3 regions of the Pseudodesulfovibrio nedwellii genome follow, and region 3 is predicted to be linked to each of the others. Evidence: predicted binding sites of a transcription regulator. Region 3 holds the regulator's gene; each other region holds the start of a gene.

Region 1 (2,207 bases), 1.6 Mb from region 3:
GCCATAGGCACTGGAACCGTCAGACTCGGAAGGCATCGCCACAAGATATTCCCAATAGCTGTATCCCGGCACGGCGTTCGAAAGATTGTTGGCACTGACGGGGTCAAAATAAACCGTCATTTCGTGCCCGCCACCTTCTTCATCATATACGGTGATACTTGAAGAATACTCAGGCAAATCTCCACCGAATGGAGTGGAGGCATTACTCTGAGTGGTATTGTACGCCTGAAGCATGGAAAACATCGGATTGTTGGAATCGGTAAAAAGATCGGCAGCGGAATGATTCAGGTTCGTAACCATTTCCACAGATGACGTTGCAAGCGGTTCGGAACGAACTAGACGAGCTGGTTCCCCGTCCACTATGACATCTTCATATGGAAGCTGTATGTCGGAAACACCTGCTGCCACTTCGCCTGTTTCGCGATCAATGGCATACCCTTGCAGACGGTAATCATGAGCATTCACAAGATAAGCTTCATTATTAAAACGAAATGCTCCGGCACGGGTATAATTTGAGGCCCCGGCAGTCGCACCGTTCACGTTGCGTACGCCAAAGAACCCCTGCCCGGAAATGGCAAGATCTGTGGACGTATCGGTGTTCTCCAACGCCCCAGGTTTGAAGATAGTCCTGATTTCGGACACCCCTACACCCTTGCCTATTTGGCTCATGGCATAACTGCCCGATTGGTTCTGAGAACCACTCGTTCCGAGCTGCTGACTCATGAGCGTCCCGAACTGAACGTCTGCTCGTTTATAGCCAGTGGTACTAACGTTGGCGAGGTTGTTGGCCACCACCTGCATACTGGCATTGTGGGCGACCACCCCGGTAGCCCCAACATACATACTACTAAAACTCATACTTCCTCCAATCCGGTCTCTGCCGAATATGGTGGGAACCTCCAGGAGACCCATTCCCGGAAAAAAATTCCCGATTCCTTCTCTCCAGAGGAATGAGCAAGGTGTATGCCATATGAATTCAGTTGTTATTTCAACGCGAAAGCCATGAAAAGGAGTAGGCATATCGTTCCCCTGCCCCATATTTCCCTGAATTACCTACACACAAAAGAAGAACCCGAGCCAACCATGTTTCCCCTTGCCACCCACACGCCTCCCGCGTAGTCTAGCTCGACTTTATAAAAGAGTGACATCAACCAAACAATGGAGACAAAGAATATGAAACGGATGATTACCCTGCTTCTGGCTGCAACCCTCTGCCTCGGCCTGATGGCCTGCAACCAGCAGGAAACCTCGGTCAAGATCGGCGTCGTAGACGAAGCAGCCGCCTTCAAAGACAACAAGGTCGCTCAAGGCGCCATGGCATACCTCAAGGAAGTTGGTACGCCGTTGCAGACCAAGGCTGAAACCGCTTACAAAGCCATGCAGGAAAACCAGAGCGAAGAAACCGTGGCAGCGTACAAACTGGCCATGGGCGAATTGCAGAACACCATGGGCACTGAGCAGCAACGCGTTGTCGGCTTGGTGGAAAAAGAATTCAGCAATGCATTGGAAGCTTACCGCGCCGAAAAAGGCCTGGAAGTCATCCTGAGCAAGCAGTCCGTCATCGCTTCCAGCGATACTGTCGACATCACCAGCGACATTGTTGCTGCCATGGACGGCGTGACCGTTGACTTCACCAAACCCGAAGCTCCGGCCGCACCAGAAGAAGCCAAGGCCGAAACAGTCGCCCCGGAAGAAGTTAAGGCTGAAGAGACCAAACCCGCTGAATAAGAAAACTCTCATTCAAGAATAAAGGCCTGTCCACGCTGTGGACAGGCCTTCTGTTTTTTCTTCAACAAAAGTCTTTATCTATCAGCCTTAAACTCTCTCAATAAGATATATACCTGCTTCAAAAGACTAACAAAAGTTGCAAGCATCACACGCACTGAATCCAGTTTTCCTTCACGAGCAGCCAATTCCATATCAAAGGCAAGCTCGGACAAAGCATCTGTACGAACCACGCCGCACATGCCCTTGAGCGAATGTGCCATTTTCGAAGTCGTGACAGCGTCATTCGCATCCAACGCTTCAAGAAGGGATTGCATTCTTAGCGGACAGTCTTCCAAAAAAGCACCTATCAGCTCGCATGCCAATTCTTCATCATCGGCCAAACTTGCCAAAAAAGCATCCTTGTCGAATAAACTCTGAGCCATAGATCTACTCCATACGTGAGAGAATTCCGACGTTTCAGGTATCATTTTGAATAAAGG
Region 2 (2,207 bases), 1.0 Mb from region 3:
CTTCAGTAATTTGGCGCGTCAATTCATAAATGCCGTTCATTCCTTTGTGAGGGTCAACACCCATGAAGCCAAGAAAAATTTCCGGGAAGTCTTTTACAAAAGAGATGACGCCTTCGTTGTTAGCAGCAGCATCGTAGGTCATGGAGCAGTCACGGCCGGTGATGACGGCCTTTACAACGTTGTGCTTTTTGATCATTTCGACAACTTCCGGGACTTCCTGTGCCACCAGATGTGTCAAATCGATCTTGGCAAACATGCCTTTAAACATGGTGCTGTTGGTAAAGCCGTCAATGGTTGCCTGCGTGTTGGGACGGAAACGGAAATCAATTATTTGCACGGTGTATTCTCCTTATATTTGTGTGCATGAGATTGTTCCGTAAATAGCAAGCGTGATGCCATGCACGGCTGCTTTCTTGTCTGTTCAGACTCTCTTTTATCTTTCTGTGACAATATTCACGTCCCGATTTACCAGCCCATTACATAAAATATATGCACCAGACGTTTTTTTTGTTCATTAAAATTCCCTCAGGTCTTTCGGTCGCATACTTATCTTCGCATTTGGTTGCAATTCATCACGCTGTGCAACAGTGCAACAGTGTTAATAAACTATTGATATTTATCTTGATTTGAGCAGATTGTTGTATGGGTACAACACAAGTGCTTTTTTTCTCAAGGGGGGGGAGATAATGAGGGTATAGAAGATAATCTTTAAAAATCAACACGTTACGCGTTTGGCACTGTAGTTGCTCATGGTGAATAGCGTTTTGAGCGCATGGATTTAACACAACATTGGCAAAAAAATATTGAGTTTAACACAATTTCATTCACCAGGAGAACCATCATGACGAACTATGACTGCTGTCTTTCCCCACAGGAAGAGCGTATCGCGAATAGCGTTGATACCCGAGAGGGCCGTGAACGCGTATACGAAATGCTTGATTCCTTTCATATGACCACCCCGTTTATTGATATCGAACGCGCCCGCTTTTTTACCGAATCCATGAAGAAGACCGAAGGTCAGCCCCTCGTTTTGCGTTGGGCCAAGGCGTTGAAAAACTGCGCTGAGAAGATGTCCGTATACATCACCCCTAAATCCCTCATCGCCGGTCGTTCCGGTAAGCTGGGTCGTTACGGCATCCTGTACCCTGAAATCGATGGTGATTTTTACTCCATCCTCAAGGATCTGGACAAGCGCGAAAAGAGTCCCTTCAAGATTACCCCTGAAGAAGTAGACATCGTTGTCAACGAGATCGCTCCTTACTGGGAAGGCAAGACCTACCATGAGCACCTGAACGGCGCCATGCCTGACGACCTGCGCGGTGTCACCTACGACGACGACCATGGCTTGAAGTCCAAATTTGTTGTTTCCGAGACGTCTTCTTACCGTTCCGCTCTCCAGTGGGTACATGACTACGACAAGGTCCTGAAGCGCGGCTTCAACGACATCAAACGCGAAGCTCTTGAAAAAATGGCTGAGCTGGACGCTGAAAGTCCTGTTCAGACTTGGGAAAAACGTCCTTTCTATGAAGCCATGGTTATCATCTGCGATGCTATTGTCCTCTGGGCACGTCGTCACGCCGACCTCGCCCGCGAGCAGGCAGAAGCTGAGACCGATAAGATCCGCAAGGCCGAACTGCTTGCAATGGCAGACCGTTGTGAACGCATGCCTGCCGAACCTGCAAAAGACTTCCGCGATGCTATTCAGTCCCAATGGTTCGTTCAGATGTTCTCCCGTATTGAGCAGAAGGCTTCCGCCATCATCTCCAACGGTCGCATGGATCAGTACCTGCTTCCTTTCTACGAGCAGGATATTAAGGCCGGCATTTTGACTCCCGAACAGGCCAAGGAACTTCTGGAAAATATGTGGGTCGAAATGGCTCAGTTCATTGATCTGTACATCAACCCTACAGGCAACGAATTCAATGAAGGTTATGCTCATTGGGAAGCTGTCACTATCGGTGGACAGACCCCGGACGGTGATGATGCAACCAACGAACTTACTTACTTGTTCCTTGAGTCCAAGCGTGAGTTCCCGTTGAATTACCCTGACCTCGCAACTCGTATTCATTCCAACTCTCCCGAGCGTTTCCTCGCTGAGATTGCTGAGACCATCAAGGATGGTTCCGGTTTCCCGAAACTCATCAACGACGAAGAAATCATTCCGCTGTACACCGCCAAGGGCGCACCGTTAGATCAGGCCATGGACT
Region 3 (2,207 bases):
TCAAAGTTCTTGAAAGTGAAGCTAATGTTCATACGTTGCCTCCTGGTTGTGAGTGCGGCAAACAGGATTAAAAATACTGCTTGCGTTTTGATGAAGACGGGATACCCATGGCGGAACGGTATTTTGCGACAGTACGTCGAGCGATATTCACATCAAGTTCATCTTGAAGTATTTCGCCTATCCGTTCATCACTGAGCGGTTTTTTCGTGTCTTCATCTGCAATCATTCTCTTGATGAGCGCTTTGACGCTCTCTGAACCCACCTGCGAACCATCGTTCAAATCCAAGGCTGAGTTGAAGAAAAACTTCAATTCAAAAATACCATGTGGAGTTGAGACATATTTACTGGTTGTAATACGGCTCACCGTGGATTCATGCATCTCAATGTCCTCGGCTACCTCCTTGAGGATCAGGGGTTTGAGCTTTGTCACACCTTCTTCAAAAAAGTTTCTCTGAAAGCCGACAATACTCTCAACTACTTTATACAATGTTCTCTGACGCTGGTACAGACTTTTCATAAGCCATGCGGCAGATCGCATCTTTTCCTGAAAATATTCTTTTTCCTTATTGGCAGCACCTTTCATGGAGTCCATATAAAAAGCATTCATCTGCAAACGAGGTAACCCATCTTCATTAAGGATGATGACAAAATCTTCACCATATTTATAAACGAAGACATCCGGACTGACGTAATGAGGCTCAGTACTTGAAAAATTTGTCCCGGGCATGGGATCAAGAGTCTGCATCATGTCCAGATATTCTTTGAGCTCTTCCATAGAAATCTTAAACTTGCGGGCCAATGGCTTGTACCGATTCTTTTCCAGATCTTCCAGATGATCGGTAACTAATGAAACAAGAATAGGATCATCATAGCCAAGAACGTCCATCTGAACGAGCAAACATTCTTGTGGATCTCGTGCGGCGATTCCTACCGGATCGAGGCGCTGAATACGCTTAATAGTGGATTCAATTTCTGCATCCGAAGCCTGAACCATTGATTGAAGCTCTTCGATAGAAGCTTGCAAATACCCATTTGAATCAACATTTCCGAGAACTATTTCACCAATAGCAATTTCGAGTTCGGAAAAATTGGAAAGACGCATCTGCCAATTGATGTGCCCTTCAAGGGATGGCTTGGAAGCAAGGCGGGCCTCAAAGGACATGCCCTCTTCCGGGATTTCTGAATCTCGTCCGGTCGCCTGCTTTGAAGTGCTTGAAAATTCGCCGAGATAATTTTCCCAATCGGCATTGCGGACCAGTTCTTCCTCAGCTTGAGATTCAGTAAGGACTTCGGCAGGTTCAGAAACATCTGCTTCTGTTTCCTTTTCTTCAAGAAAAGGATTTTCCATAAGTTCTTGCTGAACAGTTTCAAGCAACTCAAGACGTGAAAGTTGCAGCAGTTTTATTGCCTGCTGCAACTGTGGAGTCATAACCAGTTGTTGAGAAAGCTTGAGTTGTTGTCTGAGTTCCAATCCCATAATGTATATCTCGAAAGGCTAATATGATCTCGTTCACACTACCGGTTTGAATTCTTTTCCGGCCATACCTTTATAATTCTGTTTTGAGTATGTCACACCTGCGATAACGAAGCAAGGACATTGTTATAACATGCCGTTACTATTAACGATATAGCACTGTGAAAGTCGCATGAAAAAAGTGTACCAACCTTTAGGAACCCTGTAAATCGCGAATGCATGAAAGTTAAGTAATTAGTACTTACAGTCGGAAATCTTCACCCAGATAAATTTGACGGGCACGACTGTTCTGAACGATTTCTTCGGGGGAACCCTCAAGAATGACATTGCCTTCGTAAACGAGGTACGCTCTGTCACAAATATTGAGTGTTTCTCGAACATTATGGTCTGAAATCAAAATACCAATCCCCATGCTTTTCAGCACGGAAATGATCTCCTGAATGTCGATAACAGCAATAGGATCAATACCGGCAAAGGGTTCATCCAAAAGAATAAATTGAGGATCAAGTATAAGCGCACGGGCTATTTCAAGACGCCGTCGTTCTCCACCAGACAGATACATGGCAGCCTGATCTGCGAGCTTGGTAATGGTGAACATTTCCATCAATTCATCAGCACGAGCATTCTGCTGTTTTGTAGACATGGACGTTTGCTCAAGAATGATTTCAAGATTCTGGCGTACTGTCAGCTTTCGGAAAATGGAACTCTCTTGCGGCAAATAGCTGACTCCCAT

What was found. Region 3 encodes sigma-54, which starts transcription at its own class of promoters, with help from an activator protein. Its sites were predicted from a motif close to CTGGCACGGNNNNTGCTT; they were not measured.
Region 1: SYK_RS10605 (flagellar hook protein FlgE) is a predicted target of sigma-54. The motif match lies at 953-970, and genes of this name have one in related genera.
Region 2: hpsG ((2S)-3-sulfopropanediol dehydratase) is a predicted target of sigma-54. The motif match lies at 732-749, and genes of this name have one in related genera.

The regions. Positions count from the first base shown of each region.
Region 1 is NZ_AP026709.1:2,258,115-2,260,321, forward strand. Features, by position in the region: gene SYK_RS10605 (flagellar hook protein FlgE) at 1-858, opposite strand, end outside; gene SYK_RS10610 (OmpH family outer membrane protein) at 1,174-1,728, shown strand; gene SYK_RS10615 (Hpt domain-containing protein) at 1,803-2,150, opposite strand.
Region 2 is NZ_AP026709.1:1,715,080-1,717,286, reverse strand. Features, by position in the region: gene SYK_RS08040 (amidohydrolase family protein) at 1-337, opposite strand, end outside; gene hpsG ((2S)-3-sulfopropanediol dehydratase) at 842-2,207, shown strand, end outside.
Region 3 is NZ_AP026709.1:690,758-692,964, forward strand. Features, by position in the region: gene hpf (ribosome hibernation-promoting factor, HPF/YfiA family) at 1-32, opposite strand, end outside; gene rpoN (RNA polymerase factor sigma-54) at 68-1,477, opposite strand; gene lptB (LPS export ABC transporter ATP-binding protein) at 1,716-2,207, opposite strand, start outside.